3 regions of the Vibrio splendidus genome follow, and region 1 is predicted to be linked to each of the others. Evidence: predicted binding sites of a transcription regulator. Region 1 holds the regulator's gene; each other region holds the start of a gene.
The links. The regulator PurR, encoded in region 1, represses purine synthesis genes. The targets are predictions, from matches to a motif close to TNANGNAAACGTTTNCNTNA.
Positions count from the first base shown of each region.

Region 1 (6,201 bases):
AGCTAAGCAATAAAAAAGCCGAGACATCAATGATGTCTCGGCTTTTTACGTTTAAATATCGTTGTTGATTAATCACTCCCGCAGGAAATCAATCACCAGCGAACATGTAACCTTCACCGTGAACCGTTACAAAAATTTGTGGATTCTTAGGGTCAAACTCCATCTTCGCACGCATACGACGGATTAACACATCGATAGTTCGATCGTTTGGAGCATCCACTCGGTGACTGATCATATTCAGAATGCGTTCACGACTTAATACCTGGTTAGGATAAGAAGAGAGCGCAACCAACAGTTCATATTCAGCTTTAGTCAGTTTTACCGGTTCGCCGTTTTTGCTTAGCGCACGACGAGGGATATCAAACGTCCACTCACCAAAACGAACCACAGATTCGTCTTCAGTCTCTTCAACCTTACCTGCTGCTGTTTTACGAGCGGCAGAAATGCGCCAAAGTAGGTTTTTAACTCGAACCAATAACTCGCGAAGTTCGAAGGGTTTAGTAACGTAATCGTCAGCGCCCATTTCAAGGCCAACGATTTTGTCGATGCTATCCGTGCGTCCAGTAACTAAAATAATTCCAATGTCTGATTGACTGCGTAATTCGCGAGTTAGCATCAATCCATCTTCGCCTGGTAAGTTGATGTCCAGCATAATGAGGTCAACGTTGTTTTCTTCTAACACGTTTCTCATTTGAGCGCCGCTTTCTGCTTCGCTTACTGTGTAACCTTCGTTCTGGAAGTATCCGACCAGTTTACTGCGGGTTACCACATCATCTTCTACGACTAATACGTGATAGCTCATCTACACCACTTTTCTTATTTAATAGTTTCAGTGACTATTCTATTCATAACTCGTAACAATTCTAGTGGTACACAAGATAAAAGCCAGAAACATGGATCTTTTTTGATACAAGACAATCTTAAACCTTGCTATTTATCGTCCATCGCAATTCAATATAGGCATTACTACTAACGAGTAACTTTGCGTTTCGCAAATAACCTTGTTATTCAGCCTTGGTGTGCTTATGCACTAGTGACTTCAAGATGCATATAAGTAACACCACAAGACTAAATCAGGATCTAAGAAATGAAAGATACGAAAGCGTTCAACGAGCAAAGAGCAGAAATATACTGGTGGCTATCAAGCTTATTCGCTAAAGAGCTCACTCAAGAAGAACTCGATCACTACCACTCTGTTGAAATTCGTTCTTTCCTAACTGGTTTAGGCGAAAATGAAACACTAAAGCCAGCGATCGATAGCCTAGTGGATGCGCTAAACCGCCTACAAACGCGTGAAGATGCTCAACTAGAATTGTCTGCTGACTTCTGTGACTTATTCTTAAAAACAGATAAGCATGGCGCACTTCCTTACGCTTCTATGTATATCGGTGAGACTGGCCTTTTGAATGATAAGCCAGCAAAAGATATGGAAGAGATCATGGCTAAGCACAACTTAGTGGTGAACCAAGACCTAAAAGAACCAGCTGACCACATCGCTATCGAACTCGACTTCCTTGGCAACTTGATCATCCGTTCTAATGAAACTGAGCTTGAAGAAGAGCTAGAAAAATCGTTCATTGTTCAACAGCAATTTATCGAGCAACAACTTCTTACTTGGGTACCAAAGTTCAACGTTAAATGTCATGACGTTGACGAATTCGGTTTCTACGCATCAGTCTCATCTCTGTTACTTGCATTCTGCAAATTGGACACACAATACCTCGCTGGTGAATAAGCTTATTGGATGACTCGTTAAATAAATTCAGAAGAATGTGACAATTCACCCGGATTTCCGGGTGAATTTTATTGCGAGTAATTTCTAGTCAGTCTAAAATTGTGACCGCAAACGATAAAATATGAAACATTCACGAAATGCTATGCTTATTATAGTTTTGAGCATTTCGGTGTTAAGACAAGCCGCTCAATAGCGGTTTTTTGTTTTTTAGCACTTTAGTACCCAAAGAGCCCTACAAATTTAAGCTCTTAGTTAGGTAGCTTAACGGCTACTTCATTCCGTACTTTGGGAAAGTAGCTTCTAATAGGATAAAACCATGGCCACTATAAAAGATGTCGCTCGCTTAGCAGGCGTATCAACAACAACCGTTTCTCACGTAATCAACAAAACTCGCTTTGTTGCAGAAGCGACGCAAGAAAAAGTAAATAAAGCCGTAGACGAACTGAACTATGCACCAAGTGCCGTTGCTCGTAGTTTGAAGTGCAATACAACCCGCACTATCGGCATGCTAGTTACTCAATCAACTAACCTATTCTTCTCTGAAGTTATCGATGGTGTTGAAAGCTACTGCTACCGTCAAGGTTACACTTTGATCCTGTGTAATACGGGCGGTATCTATGAGAAGCAACGTGACTACATTCGAATGCTTGCAGAGAAACGTGTAGATGGCATCTTAGTTATGTGTTCTGACCTAACTGAAGAGCTGAGAGGCATGTTAGACCGTCACGCTGACATTCCTAAAGTGATTATGGATTGGGGCCCTGAGAGTTCTCAAGCAGATAAGATCATCGACAACTCTGAAGAAGGTGGTTACCTAGCGACCAAATACCTCATTGATCACGGTCACTCCAAGATTGCTTGTTTAAGTGGCCACTTAGACAAAGCGGCATGTGTTGAACGCATCGCGGGTTACAAACGCGCACTCAACGAAGCTAAGATTGCTGCCGATGATAACATGATCATTGAAGGTAACTTCGAGTGTGATACTGCGGTTCTTGCGGCAGAGAAAATCATTAAGATGGTAGATCGCCCAACGGCCGTATTCTGTTTTAACGACACGATGGCACTCGGCCTAATGAGCAGACTGCAAGAGAAAGGAATTCGTATCCCTGAAGATATTTCAGTGATCGGCTATGACAACATCGAGCTGGCTGAATACTTCTCTCCGCCGTTAACAACGGTTCACCAACCCAAACGTCGTGTTGGTAAGAACGCTTTCGAAATTTTGTTAGAACGCATTAAAGATAAAGACCATGAAAAGCGTGTGTTCGAAATGCATCCTGAAATTGTTGAGCGAAGCACAGTTAAAACGTTAAATTAATTGATAAATTCAGTTTAATATAATTAAGCGCACCTTTAGGTGCGCTTTTTTTATCAACAACATGAATGAACCTGGTATCATACTGGAAAGATCATTAATTGAAGCAATATCACATTTTGAAATAACAAGTGTGAGCCTCATTCAACAAAAACTTTATTCTATTCAATCAGTCACGCACAGGGCAAATCACTTGAAAGAGTGAGACGCAAAGCTTCCGGCCTAAACCACTCGTTGGTATGGTAGCGGGGTTACCGATGGCAAAATGCAGTAACTACTAATAATTTAGTAATTTACGGCTAATTGACAATTTAATTGCAACATTTTGCTAATCTCTCGGACCTGCTTATTTGGTGGCGTAGTTCAAATACACCGAGATAAATAACATGGATAAACCGATACTAAAGGATTCAATGAAATTATTTGAATCCCTAGGAAAAATAAAATCACGCTCGATGTTTGGTGGCTTCGGTCTTTTTGCTGATGACACTATGTTTGCTCTGGTTGTAAATGACCAGTTGCACATACGAGCAGACAAATGCACAACGAAACAGTTCGAACAACAAGGGTTTCAACCGTACGTCTACAAAAAACGTGGTTTCCCTGTCGTTACTAAATATTTCGCTTTACCTGAAGGCCTGTGGCAAGACCAAGAGAAAATCTTGCAGCTTGCAACGACGTCTCTGGGTTTTGCTAAAGAAGAAAAAGCTGAGCAATCTTCAGCTAAGCCTACTCGACTCAAAGATCTGCCCAACCTTCGACTCGCCACTGAGCGTATGTTGAAAAAAGCAGGGATCGATTCCGTAGAACGTTTATATGAATCTGGCTCTGTAAACGCATTTAACGCCATCAAAGAATCACATGCGTCTTCTGTCAGTATTGAACTACTTTGGGCGTTAGAAGGCGCGATCAATGGCACACATTGGTCTGTTATACCGCAGCAGCGTCGTGAAGAGCTTATCAATCGCGTCAATTAACATTGTCAGTGCAAATTATCTATATAACTAAGCCGCATTTACTGCGGCTTTTTTTATATCTGCTGAAAGTTAATCTATGCTTTGCCTGTCTATCTATACTAATGGTATACATTGAAAATTTGGAGGAAGTATCAATGAGTAAGAAAATGATATTGGGTATTGTGTTGGTCGTAACCATCGTCTTGTTAGGCGTCAATTTCGGCCAATACCTAACGCTTGAAAATGCCAAGGCCCAACAAGCCGTTTTAAATGACTACATTGATAGCAACTTCATTGCTGCCGCTGCTATCTATTTTGTCGCGTATATAATGATTACTGCTTTCTCCATTCCTGGTGCCGCTGTTGTGACCCTATTAGGGGCCGCGCTATTTGGCTTCTGGAACAGCTTGCTGCTGGTATCTTTCGCGAGTGCGATCGGTGCGACCTTAGCATTCTTAAGTAGCCGTTATCTGTTACGTGACTGGATTCAAACCAAGTTTGGTGACAAATTAGCAACGATTAACAAGGGCGTTGAAAAAGACGGAGCATTTTACTTATTTTCTCTGCGTCTGATTCCTGTCTTCCCGTTTTTCCTTATCAATCTGTTGATGGGTCTAACACCGATGTCAGTGAGTCGTTACTACATTACGAGTCAAATAGGGATGTTACCGGGTACTGCTGTTTTCTTGAATGCTGGTACTCAACTCGCGGAAATTGATTCACTTTCGGGTATCGTGTCCCCTTCAGTACTATTGTCATTTGCCTTACTGGGTGTATTCCCAATCATTGCTAAATGGTTGATGAATAAATTTCGCTCAGCACCTGTGGCTGAATAACGTATATAACTGAATAACGTATACTTATAATAGCTAAATAACGCATATAGCCAGATAAGGTTCTATCTCAATGAAAATCTTCAGTGCATCGAATCCGACAGAAGCTCATATCATCTGTGGATTGTTAGAAAGCGAGAATATTGCCTGTGAAGTCCGTGGTGAAGGGTTGTTCGGATTGAAAGGGGAAATCCCATTCACTGAAGAAACTGACCCTTACGTATGGTTATATGAGCTAGAATTGGCGAGCAAAGCCCGGGCAGTTGTTAATGACTACCAGAAACAGCAAGATTCGATCATCTATGAAGAGTGGCGTTGTGGTGAGTGTCATGAAGTCAACGAAGCGCAATTCGGCTCTTGCTGGCAGTGCGGTGCTGCTTCACCTGAATAGTAAGGTTTCAGTGACCTTATAGAACGATTCGGTCAGATACCTCCTCCAAATAAAAACGGGAAGCTAAAATTAGCTTCCCGTTTTTGTTTCAATTCTATTCGAGCATCTGTTCTGCTAAAGAATCACTGAATTTGCTTTTGAATAAAAGCGATAGATCGTTGATTGAATTCTTCAGGGTTTTCTACGTTGCACACATGCCCACAGTTGGCAATTTCTACCAACTCACTCGACTTATGCGCTTCTACCATTTCTTTTACTGGCTTGATGAACATGTAGTCGCGCTCGCCCATCAAATACAAAGTTGGAATCGGCAACTCTCGGTCTTTGAAGTACTTCATCAATGGGTTCACATCAGCCGTAAGGATAAACCAGCGTTTAAACTCTTTTTGGCACAGCTTTTTGGCTTCGCGGATAAACAGGTTACGTGATTCTTTTTGGCTTTTTTGTGGCATCACAACGTAAGCGAAAAGGCTGTATAACCACATGTAAGGAATGATGTGCTTGCTGAGGTTACCCAGCTTGATTAAGACTTGAGAGCGAGTGTTGAGTTTGGTCACGGCACCACCCAGTACCATTGAACGTACTCGGCCAGCCGCTAGCTCTGCGACATTACGGACAATAATCGTGCCCAAAGACATGCCTACAAAGTGTGCAGAACGGATTTTTAGATGGTCTAACACCTTAAGAATATCGAGCGTTACCGCTTTGAACGTATAACGATTCGAAATCAACTCTTTGAGGATGTTGTCTGATTTACCATGCCCTCTCAAATCAATGAGAAGCAAGTTGAAGTGCTGTTTATACGCTTTGATCTGCTTAAACCAAATGGAGGAACTGCCTCCTGCGCCATGCACAAATACAACCCACTCATCGCTCGTAGGGTGAGTAAATGTTTTATGAAATAGTAAACTCTCAGACATACCTATCGCTTTAATTATTGGAATGGAGCTCTGCCTCATCACAAGGCG
Region 1 is NZ_AP025508.1:2,595,608-2,601,808, forward strand. Features, by position in the region: gene torR (two-component system response regulator TorR) at 89-802, opposite strand; gene torD (molecular chaperone TorD) at 1,088-1,735, shown strand; gene purR (HTH-type transcriptional repressor PurR) at 2,052-3,056, shown strand; cyclic di-GMP riboswitch class I at 3,227-3,312, shown strand; gene OCU90_RS11560 (TfoX/Sxy family DNA transformation protein) at 3,440-4,030, shown strand; gene OCU90_RS11565 (TVP38/TMEM64 family protein) at 4,165-4,845, shown strand; gene OCU90_RS11570 (putative signal transducing protein) at 4,916-5,233, shown strand; gene OCU90_RS11575 (alpha/beta fold hydrolase) at 5,356-6,153, opposite strand.

Region 2 (6,201 bases), 930 kb from region 1:
CACGTTTCGGGCATGTTTGGCCGTGACTGCAACTACACAAGCTGGATTGTGCCTATGGCTTGGCACCCAACCAATCAAAATGCCGTTATCGTGGTTGATTTAGCCAAAGATCCAAGCCCACTGTTAGAACTGGACGCTGATGAACTCAGAGACAGACTCTACACCAAACGCAGTGAACTGGGTGAAGACGAGCTACCCGTACCAATCAAATTGGTTCAACTGAACAAGTGCCCTATTCTTGCTCCAGCTAAAACGCTGACGGCTGAAAATGCCGAAACCATCGGTATTGATCGCCAACAATGCTTGAAGAACTTGGCACTGCTGCGCGAACACCCAGAGATCCGCGAAAAACTGATCGGCCTGTACTCACAAGAGCGAGAGTACGAAAAGAGTGATGATGTTGATACACACCTTTATGACGGTTTCTTCTCACCTGCTGATAAAACAGCGATGAACATCATTCGCGAAACTGACCCAAATAACTTGGCAGCTTTAGATATCACCTTCGGTGATGAACGTATTAAACCGTTACTGTTCCGTTACCGTGCTCGTCATTTCCCATGGACGCTCGACGAAGCTGAGCAATTGAAATGGGCGAACCATTGTCGTGAGTTTTATGAAAGCCGTTTAGAAGAGTACATGCTAAACCTTGAAAACCTCGCGCATGAACATGAAAGCGACGAGAAGAAAATGGCTATCTTGAAGGCGGTTTATCAATACGTAGAAAAGTTAGCTAGCTAATTCCATTATCAAGAGACGTAACACTTTGAAAGAAAGATTGATCCAACTGGTTTACTGCTTAATCTCCTTCACCTTAATCATAGGTGCACTTACAGCAGGTAACGCGTTACAGCACTTTTTGGATACCTCAATCCCTGGCAGTATTTTTGGCATGTTGATTCTGTTTGCCGCCATGGTGATTGGTATTGTTCCTTCGCACTGGGTACAACCCGGCGCAAGCTTGATTATCCGCCTAATGATCTTACTGTTTGTTCCGATCAGTGTTGGGTTGATGGATCACTTCGACATGCTCATCGCGAACGCATTGCCAATTATGGCGAGCGCCGTTGGTGGCACGTTGCTGGTGTTGGTGTCCTTATCATGGTTTTTAGACCGCTTGCTTTCGAGAGGTAACTGATCATGTGGATTCTACTCACCATCGTGGTATTCCTGTTTGCTCGCTGGGTAAGTCAAAAAGTAAACTCACCGCTGTGTAATCCCCTACTGATCAGCATTGGTATCATCATTCCGATACTCACGTTCTTCAAAGTACCGTTTGAGACTTACTATGCCGACAACACCTGGATTACCTACATGCTTCAGCCTGCGGTTGTTGCACTTGCTTACCCGCTTTATGAACAGCTACCTCAAATCAGAGCCAACTGGCGCATTATTACCTTTGCTTGCACGCTAGGCAGTGTGATGTCGATGGCAACGACAGCATTAATCGCAGTGGCTTTTAAAGCGGACTTAACTTTGATTGCGAGTTTATTAGGTAAGTCAGTCACCACACCAATTGCGATGGAAGTATCGAGCCATTTAGGTGGTGAAGCAGCAATTGCGGCAATACTGGTATTGATTGTTGGTCTATTTGGGGCAATTTTTGCTTATCCAATCTACAATCTCATTGGTATTAAGAGCCCTATCGCGCGTGGTTTAACCATGGGTACCGTGTCTCACGCTTTAGGTACTGCGACCTGTGCTGAAAAGAATCAGGAAGATGCTGCATTCAGTTCTCTAGCGCTTGTGCTCTGTGGCGTCATTACCTCGATTATCGCACCGAGTATATTTTCGCTTGTGGTTTGGTTCTACTCTTAACCACTTTGATTACAGTTTATACGCGCTCTAAATAGATGAGTTGGTAAATTGCTAAACTCACTGGTTCGCGACTTTTAAGCGTTACAGATATCAATAAGCCCAAGCATAACCTGATTATTTCAGTGATAGCTTGGGCTTTTTTCTCTCATTTATTCATCAATACGTGACAAACCAAACTCAATTTCAAGCAATAAGTGCGATATCAATGGTAGTTTTTACTCTTGCAATCGATTTCATCTGTGACCTCACTCTAATTGTGCAAACCAATGTAACAACAACAACACAGTAGTGATCAAAGTCACAGAAAATTCCTGAGCATTGCATAGAATTAAAGCCTAAGGTCAATTAAGGATTCAACATGAACAGTCGTATTACCCTGGCGCTGGAAAGTGCTCCAACAGCAATCAAAGCACTTTTGAGTGACATCGTATTAGCAGACAACTTTGACGCGACATTGTCTCCAGAACAATTTGCTAGCCTACTGCAAGCAAGTGGTTTAGCGGATGACGAGCTACGTATTGCGCTACTTCCTTTTGCCGCAGCCTATTCTTACGCTCCGTTATCTGACTTTTATGTTGGTGCAATCGTGCGTGGTTTGTCTGGCACTCTGTATTTTGGTGCAAACCTTGAAATCGCTGGTGCTCAACTTGGCCAAACAGTACACGCTGAGCAATCTGCAATCAGCCACGCTTGGATGAAAGGCGAACAAGGTATCTCTGATATCACAATCAATTTCAGCCCTTGTGGCCACTGTCGTCAATTCATGAACGAACTGACCACAGCAAAAGAACTTAAAGTTCAGCTTCCACAACGTGATGAAATGTCTCTGCAAGAGTACCTACCAGACTCATTCGGCCCTGCTGACTTAGGTGTGACAACTGGCCTAATGACTAAGCTTGATCATAAACACACGACTGAAGAAACAACGCCTATTGTTGTAGAAGCGCTAGCAGCACTAAACCGCAGCCATGCGCCTTACACCAAAAACCTAAGTGGTGTTTCACTGCAATTGACGTCGGGTGAGATTTTCACCGGTGCTTACGCTGAAAACGCAGCGTTCAACCCGAGCTTACCTCCTCTACAAGTGGCGTTGATTCAACTTAAACTGGCTTGCTTCGATTTTGAACAGATTGAAAGTGCAGCGTTGGTTGAAATTGCCGAAGGTAGCATCAGTCACCTAGCGGATACGCAATCTACATTAGAAGCGATTAATCCCGACATTCCAGTGACTTACTTAGCAATCTAAGTACATCTAATTAACAAAATTTTAAATAAGCAGCCCTATTTAACGGGGCTGCTTTTTTTATACCTGTAATTAACGCAACAACTTGCGCAAACGTTTGCTTTTGCCATTGAAATAAGTATGATCACCCCGTTTTCAATCAATCGCTCAAAAGATCGGAAGGAATTTCTATGTTTGGTACTGCTACTCGTGAAAATGCTACTCGTGTACTTCTATTAGGTTCAGGTGAACTCGGCAAAGAAGTTGCTATCGAGTGCCAACGTTTAGGTTTGGAAGTTATTGCTTGTGACCGTTATGCAGACGCACCAGCGATGCAAGTTGCGCATCGTAGCCATGTATTAGACATGTTAGACGGCGATGCACTTCAAGCGATCATTGAACTAGAAAAGCCAGATTATGTGGTTCCTGAAATTGAAGCTATTGCCACCAGCAAGTTGGTAGAGCTAGAAGCGCAAGGCTTAAATGTCGTCCCCACTGCAAATGCGACTAAGCTAACGATGAACCGCGAAGGTATCCGTCGCCTAGCTGCAGAAGAGCTAAAACTGAGCACTTCTCCTTACCGCTTTGCAGACACCTTTGAAGACTTCGCTGCCGCTGTTGAATTCGTGGGCATGCCTTGCGTTGTTAAGCCAGTAATGAGCTCTTCAGGTAAAGGCCAAAGCGTTATCAAAACAGAGGAAGACATTCAGAAGTCTTGGGACTACGCACAAGAAGGCGGTCGTACTGGTGCGGGTCGTGTGATCGTTGAAGGCTTCATCGACTTTGATTACGAGATCACGCTTCTAACCGTTCGCGCAGTCGACGGTGTGCATTTCTGTGCGCCTATCGGTCACCGCCAAGAAGATGGTGATTACCGTGAATCATGGCAGCCACAAGTCATGTCAGACAACGCACTTAAAACAGCGCAATACACCGCTGAACAAGTGGTTAATGCACTAGGTGGTCACGGTATCTTCGGCGTAGAGCTGTTTGTTAAAGGCGATCACGTTATCTTCAACGAAGTATCCCCTCGCCCACACGATACTGGCTTAGTGACTCTTATGTCTCAAGACTCATCTGAATTCGCACTGCACGTACGCGCGTTTACCGGTATGCCGATCAAATCCATCACGCAATACGGCCCATGTGCATCAGCGGTTATTCTTGGTCAAGGCACTTCAACCAACATTCGTTTTGAAGGTCTTACAGAGGCGCTAGACGCACCACAGACGCAAGTTCGCTTGTTTGGTAAACCTGATATCGATGGTCGCCGTCGTCTAGGTGTGGCGCTTACTCTTCGCAACAGCACTGAGACTGCGATTGAAGATGCAATTGAGAGTGCTTCTAAAGTAAAAGTAATTTACTAGCTGCTAATTACTATTTTCTAGCTAATGACTACTAATTGGTAACGACTAACTCAGATCTGAAACATTACGTTCTCGCATCTGAACAATCACGACTTCAAACCTGAACAACAAAAAAGACGGGCTATCGAGCCCGTCTTTTTGTTGGTGTTATCTTTTTTATTGAAGCGGTCTTTTCGCTAGAGAGCTCACTGCGCTTAAGCGTCTGACTCAATCAAGTACACTTCTTCACTAAATCGAGACAAGCCTTTTTTGGCAATCTTCGGATGTTCATCGTCTGCAATATCTTGATTCAACAATGTGATTTTGTATCCCGCGAACAACTGATCAATCTCTAGTTTAGGTACGCTAAACGGAGGCCCTGCCATCTCGTTTTGGTCGTAATCCAGAGTCACTAGAAGGATCTTACCACCCGGTTTCAGTAGTTGTTTCAAACGCTCTACATACTGCACTCGCATCTCTTCAGGCAATGCGACTAAAGACGCGCGATCATAAATGGTATCGACAGGCTGGATTGGCGCTGAGAAGTAATCGCCCGTGTAGATGTTCAGTTCATCGAATTGATACAGCTCGTGCTGACCGCTGATTTGAGTCACAGTCGGGGTGTAAAGGTGCTCTGCAAAAAATGCGCGAACCGCAATCTGGCTGAGTTCGACACCTTGCACATCACTATGCTTTGTCGCCAACCAAATCAAATCTTCACTCTTACCACAAAGTGGAACAAACACACTTTTCTCGTAGCTAGGCTCAGTATTTTCCCAAAATTTAATCAGAAGTGGGTTTACATCTTCGAGGTGGAAACCAATTTGGTTGGCTGCCCATTTATTGTGCCAAAATTCAGGATTATTCATCTTTCGTTCATGTTAAACAGTCATAATGCAAGGGTACAGTATAGAGAGGTAAGAGCAACCTTAGCTTGGTTTAAAGTACCACATTGGTTTCGATGAAATCAGAAACTGGCTAAGTTCAAAGTTCTAATAATTGCGGAACTAACGGTTGGATTATTTGTCTATATCTTCACATTTTAAAGCAATATTAAACGTTAAAGTTGGTTTCTGTCTTAGCTAGCCCCATTTAATATGTAGTGAGTTTAGTTAAGCTGTTTTTACTCTTGTGCGTTACTGGTTACCCCTTTTAACTACCCGTTTTTGTAACCTTGTATTTTGGAGTTTGAATGAGTGTATTTCTCCGTACGACGGCCCTAATGCTATTGGTATTGAGCCGAGCGCCTGCATTCGCAGCAGCACCTGTTTCAACAAGTTCGACTGATCAAACGCGCACTCCTGCGCAAAACCAAGTTTCATCAAACGTATTCCGTCATAGTTTGAGCGGCCTTTACGGCATCAAAGCCTTCGACTCACGCCCGACTCAGCCTTACACCGACTTCGATATTCTGTACAGCAAAGCGCATCAAGGCCAAGCTGAACTAGAAACTATCTGTAAAAGTACTGCCCTACTCACCAATTCTGAAGCGCTATTTGCTGGCGTTAAATCTCAAGCTCGTGCAGAAGAAAAAATCGCCCTTGAGCTTGATGGTGATGTGACAAAAATTACCGACTTAGCCCGTGCAACTATTATCGCGAATGATGTCGAGAGCTTGGTTGAAGTTTACGAAGCGCTAAGCCGTGAAGCAGACGTTGTTAAGCTGAAAAACAAGTTTAAATCACCAGCTGACTCTGGCTACCGTGACCTTAACTTGTTGGTTCGTTTGCCAAAGACCAACATCATTGCAGAGGTTCAACTTCACTTAAAAGCGATTGCTGATGTGAAAAGTGGCCCTGAGCACGAGCTTTACGA
Region 2 is NZ_AP025508.1:1,666,163-1,672,363, reverse strand. Features, by position in the region: gene sbcB (exodeoxyribonuclease I) at 1-741, shown strand, start outside; gene OCU90_RS07435 (CidA/LrgA family protein) at 767-1,138, shown strand; gene OCU90_RS07430 (LrgB family protein) at 1,141-1,818, shown strand; gene cdd (cytidine deaminase) at 2,177-3,064, shown strand; gene purT (formate-dependent phosphoribosylglycinamide formyltransferase) at 3,232-4,407, shown strand; gene OCU90_RS07415 (thiopurine S-methyltransferase) at 4,602-5,255, opposite strand; gene OCU90_RS07410 (RelA/SpoT domain-containing protein) at 5,579-6,201, shown strand, end outside.
Region 2: the regulator PurR is predicted to act here: its motif matches at 3,147-3,166, upstream of purT (formate-dependent phosphoribosylglycinamide formyltransferase).

Region 3 (6,201 bases), 490 kb from region 1:
CCCGTGTGAAGATCCAGAATGTAATCACAGTGCTTCGCTACGTTCTCAAAGAAGGTGTGAGCGATGCGTGATGTCAGTGATCCTTTTTCACTTCCTGGGAAGCAACGGTTCAGGTCACGACGGTCTGGTAGGTAACGAGACTTATGGATAAAACCGAATACGTTAACGATAGGCACAACAAGTAGTGTTCCTTTCAGTTTCTTTGGATCAATCGCATTGGTCAGCTGTCGTGCAATCTCAACACCGTTTAATTCATCTCCGTGGATCGCCGCGTTTACCATCAGTGTTGGGCCCGCTTGGCGACCATGAATAATTTCAATCGGGATTGAAAGTGGAGAATGCGTGTAAAGCTGAGCCGCTTGCAGTTCAATCTCCATTCTCTGTCCTGGCTGAACAGTATAACCAAGTAATTCGAAGGGTTGATTAGGTTTTAGTCTTGCCATTTAGGTTGTTCTCAACATGGTGATAATTCGCTAACACGGAATGTATCAATCGTTGATTTTTAGTACGAATCAATCGCTTTACGGTGACGACAAAACTTTTTTATGGAGGCGTTTCTTAATTGGTTTCTGTTTTTGATTTAGCTAGTTAGAAGGGGTTTAGAATTGTGAATTTCCTGACAATACATTGATTTAACGCTGATATTTATTGTTCGGTTGGTTGGTATTATCCATCGCCATTTTTTGGCGGCCAAATTCAAATATCGAGATCAAAATGAAAAAAACAATTTCAAAAGTTGTAGCACTAGCAGTGGTATCTGTTGCTCTATCTGGTTGTGTGGGTAGTAACGCAGTAACCGGTTATCTAATGAAGTTTAACGTGAAGGCTGTTGATAACCGTTACGCTCGTGGTGGTTTGAACATACTACTTGCACCTGCGTATGGTCTAACGGTTGCTGCCGATTACCTAGTATTCAACTCACTAGAGTTCTGGACGGGTAGCAACCCACTAACAGGTGCTCCGCACATCTTTGATACTAAGACTGATACTTACCTTGATATCAACGATCAGCTTGATAAGTCACTGACTGAAGCGCCAGTAGGCCCGATCACGAGTGCCGATATGATTGAGAAAGGTCAAATGCAGCAGATCGACGAAAACACTATCCAAATGGACATCACTTACCAATCTGGTGAGCGTGCGACGTTAATCGGTGTTCGTGAAGGCGAGATGGTGACGTACTTCATCGACGGCGAAGTAGTGGCACAAACTTCAATTGATGAGCTAGAAAGCTACGCGGCTTCACGCGCTTAATTATTTATTTAGTCACAAGTAGCAGTGACAAAGATTAGATACAAAAACAGGTACTCATTGAGTACCTGTTTTATTTTGTTCTTAATAAACGGTGTTTACTGAAAAGTGCTATTTATTGAAGAGCCCATTTCTTGGAAAACACCATTTACTGAAAAACACTAGCGAATCGATTTATGCTTTTTCTGGGATCGCAGCAAGTAATGCAACCATTTGGTTCCAGAACAGCTCAACTGTGTCGATCTTCACTTTCTCATCAGGAGAGTGTGGGAACTTGATCGTTGGGCCGAAAGAAACCATATCCATGTTCGGGTAAGGTTCTTTGAACAGACCACACTCAAGGCCAGCATGGATAACCATGATGTTTGGCTTGTGACCGTAGATGCCTTCGTACATGTCGCGGAAGATATGCATGATCTCTGAATCTGCGTCTGGTTTCCAACCTGGGTAAGCACCAGAGAACGCGATGTTAGCGCCTGCTAGTTCAGCAACAGAGTGAAGCATACTTTCTACTTGGCTACGACCAGAGTCGATAAGAGAACGGATCAAGCAAAGTACTGTGATTGAATCTTCTTCTGTTGTGATAACACCTACGTTTAGAGACGTTTCAACAACACCTTCAATCTCGTCACTCATACGAATCACGCCGTTTGGACATGCGTTAAGTGCCGCGATAAAGCGAGCTTGGTCTGCTGACGCTAGTGCGCCCATTTCTACAGAAGCTTCTTCATTGAAAGTCACGATGCTGTCTTCTACTTTACCTAGCTCTGTTGAAAGCAGCTCAGTGTAGTAGTTGTATAGCGAAGCTAATTTCTCTTGGTTTGCAGCAGGAACCGCAACCGTTACGAAGCCCTCACGAGGGATCGCATTACGAAGGCTACCACCTTTGAATTCTACGATGCGAAGGTCTAGCTCTTTTGCGTGACCCGCTAGGAAGCGAGCAATCAGTTTGTTTGCGTTTGCACGACCGGTGTGGATGTCACAACCAGAGTGACCGCCTTTTAGGCCTTTTAGCGTTAGCTTGCGTGTTACGAAGTCAGCTGGAATCGCATTACGTGCAATTTCAAATGTCATTGCGCCGTCGATACCGCCCGCACAACCCATGTACACTTCGCCTTCTTGCTCTGAGTCAGTATTAAGAAGGATATCGCCTTCTAACCAACCCGCTTCAAGACCGAACGCGCCAGTCATGCCTGCTTCTTCATCTACAGTGAGTAGAACTTCGATAGGGCCATGTTGGATTTCGTTTAAAGCAAGAACGGCTAAGCAAGAAGCCATTCCCATGCCGTTATCAGCACCAAGCGTTGTGCCTTTTGCTGTAACCCATTCGCCATCGATGTATGGCTGGATTGGATCTTTTGTAAAGTCGTGATCAGTGTCTTCGTTCTTTTGTGGAACCATATCGATGTGAGCTTGTAGCACGACACCTTTTTTGTTTTCCATACCCGGCGTTGCTGGCTTTTTGATGAATACGTTGCCCGTTGGGTCGCGACGTACATCTAAGCCTTGCTCTGTTGCCCACGCAATAATGTATTGAGCAAGCTCCTCTTCATGTTTCGAAGGGTGCGGGATTGAACAAATTTTATCGAAAAACTGCCAAATAGGGGCAGGGGACAATTTACTGATCTCAGAATGGAATTCAGACACGGATGACTCCTTTTTTATTTGATAACCATATATTTAGGATTTATATAGGTAAAAACTTAGAATAAAAATCTAAAATATGGGTCTGTTTTGATGGCAACAGCATACCACTTGAGCGTTTTGACGAGTAGCGGTTATAAACCTCAAATACCTCAAATTTTGAAAGCGATCTTGTCCACCTGATCATAATTAAGAGACTTGATGCTTATAAATGGCGCAGGCAAACGTTTGTTTAATTCTATTCTGTAATTTAATTACAGAAATAAGTTTTCAAAATAACCACAAATGGCCAAAAGTGTGACGAATAGCAAAAAATACTTGTAATCTTTTTTCTTTAGGGTATATTAATAACCAACTTCTGAGATGAAGAGTAAATGCTCAAAGGATGAGTCCGTTTTATCGCCTCCAAGGAACCGAGAAATCAAATTCGTTTTTTATTGATTTATTAAGGTGATAGTTATGAAAGGTTTACCATCTGCAATGTTCTGGATTAACAGCTCTGTTTACACTAGCAACTTTGCATACCCTACAAGCTTTGGTTACTAATACCGTAAGCATGTAACTCGAACAGTTTTGTTCACCCCTATATATTGGAATTCTTTTACAGCCCTTTTGGTTGACAGATTCTACCGCCACTCAGTTTTGAGTGGCGTTTTTTTTGCCTGCTACTTTTCCAAACCGCTTTCGCTTGTCACTTTCTTTGCTGTTCTGAGTGGTTGTTTTTTAAACGCCAAAATATCAATTTGCGTCTTATTACTGATCCTGTTGAAAAATACACAACTCTTGTGGGTTTAAATTGAGAATATGATGGCTACATTCTCAATGGAAATAACCGACGGTTGAAAAAATAACCAAGTAATCACATCGCCTTTATTTCATTTAATCTATTGTTTTTAATGGTTATTATTCTTGTTATTCCTCATTTGTAATCGCTTTGTTTCATACGGCATTCTGATAAATATCGATTAGAGCCTTAATTCTATCTGGAATTTGTTATTTGATAACTTTATAATCCACAGCCAATCGTTTACGCAACCGTTTACTTTTTACCCTTATAGGATTCGATAATGTTCGAAAAGCTATTCAAACTCAGTGAAAATGGCACCAATGTGCGCACTGAAATCATCGCAGGTCTAACCACCTTCCTAACAATGGCTTACATCATTTTTGTAAACCCAATGATTCTAGCTGATGCTGGTATGGACCATGGCGCTGTATTTGTAGCAACCTGTTTAGCGGCTGCTATTGGCTGTTTCATCATGGGCTTTGTTGCTAACTACCCAATTGCTCAAGCACCAGGCATGGGCTTGAACGCATTCTTTACCTACGCTGTTGTAATGGGTATGGGTTATACGTGGCAAGTTGCTCTGGCAGCGGTTTTCGTATCAGGCGTGATCTTCATCTTCTTAAGTATCTTTAAGATTCGTGAATGGATTATTAACTCGATCCCTATGTCTCTGCGTGTTGGTATCTCTGCGGGTATCGGCCTTTTCCTTGCGTTTATCGCGCTTAGCAATGCAGGCATCGTTGTTTCTAACCCAGCGACTAAAGTTTCACTGGGCGATATCACTGCGATTGCGCCAATGTTAGGTGCGCTTGGTTTCTTCATTACTATTGCTCTTGTACACCGTGGTGTGAAAGGCGCAGTAATGATCGCGATTCTCGCTATCACAGCGATTGGTATTGCGATCGGTGACGTTCAATACGGCGGCATCATGTCGACACCACCAAGCCTTGCTCCTACATTCATGCAGCTTGATTTCTCTGCTGTATTTGAAATCGGTATGATTTCAGTTGTATTCGCATTCTTGTTCGTCGATTTGTTCGATACCGCGGGTACCTTGGTTGGTGTTGCAACGAAAGCAAACCTAATCAAAGAAGACGGTAAACTACCGCGCTTGAACAAAGCACTGCTTGCTGACTCTACAGCAACATCTATTGGTGCATTGCTAGGTACATCAAACACAACTTCTTATGTTGAGAGTGTTGCGGGTGTTGCTGAAGGCGGTCGTACCGGTCTAACTGCTGTTGTTGTTGGTATCTTATTCCTACTGGCTCTTTTCTTCTCGCCACTTGCAGGTATGATTCCGGCTTACGCAACATCAGGTGCACTTTTCTATGTAGCAATTCTGATGATGTCTGGCCTAGTTGGCATTGATTGGCGTGATCTTACGGAAGCCGCACCAGTCGTGGTAACATGTCTGCTTATGCCGCTGACGTACTCTATCGCTGAGGGTATCTCACTAGGTTTCATCGCTTACGCTGCAATTAAGCTGCTAAGTGGTAAAGGTCGCGACGTTTCACCTGCTGTGTGGGTAATGTCGGTTATCTTTATTCTTAAATACATTTTCGCTTAATCGTCTAGATTTCTGCTTAATCGCTGAAGAGGCTATGTAAGGCATAGCCTCTAATAACATGACAAAATTATTAGGTTTTATACTATGAGCAACAAATTCGTTATCACTTGGGACAACATGCAGACTTACTGCCGTCAACTTGCTGAAAAGCAAATGCCAGCAGAGCAGTGGAAAGGCATCTGGGCAGTAAGCCGTGGTGGTTTGGTTCCTGGTGCAATCTTGGCTCGCGAACTGGGTATTCGTCACGTAGATACGATTTGTATTTCTAGCTACGACCACGATCACCAACGTGATATGACAGTCGTTAAAGCACCTGAAGGTGACGGCGAAGGCTTCCTAATCGTTGAAGATCTTGTTGATAGTGGTGATACTGCACGCAAGCTTCGCGAAATGTACCCTAAAGCGAAATTGATCGCTGTATGTGCTAAGCCATCTGGTGCTGATTTACTAGACGAGTACATCGTGGATATCGCTCAAGACACATGGATTGAGCAACCTTGGGATACTAGCCTAAGCTTCGTTGAGCCGGTAAATCGCAAGTCAAAATAAGTGTAAACTTAGTTTTTTGAGAAATGACCCTTTATAGGGTCATTTTTTTTTATATGATTAGTAACAACCATTTCTTATTAAGTATCCCAATGTCTGAATCAGAAGAAACGAGCTCGAACCTTTCGGAAACCTTGTTTGTAAAGCACAAGCAGGCCAAAGAGACCTCAATGCTTACTCGCTACATGCCAAGTTCTGAAGAACTGCTGGATAAAAAGCGTGAAGAGCAGAACTCATCTTGGTATCGAAACCTAAGACGTCTTCAGTGGGTATGGCAAGGCGTTAACCCGATAGAGCAAGAAGCGGTATTGGCACGCATCGCGTCATCCGATAATTCTCGTACCACTGATGAGTGGTTAGATACCGTGATGGGCTACCGCAGCGGTAACTGGGCATACGAGTG
Region 3 is NZ_AP025508.1:3,087,988-3,094,188, reverse strand. Features, by position in the region: gene OCU90_RS13735 (succinylglutamate desuccinylase/aspartoacylase family protein) at 1-443, opposite strand, end outside; gene OCU90_RS13730 (DUF3332 family protein) at 715-1,254, shown strand; gene OCU90_RS13725 (aminoacyl-histidine dipeptidase) at 1,426-2,898, opposite strand; gene OCU90_RS13720 (NCS2 family permease) at 3,963-5,252, shown strand; gene gpt (xanthine phosphoribosyltransferase) at 5,337-5,801, shown strand; gene frsA (esterase FrsA) at 5,891-6,201, shown strand, end outside.
Region 3: the regulator PurR is predicted to act here: its motif matches at 3,923-3,942, upstream of OCU90_RS13720 (NCS2 family permease).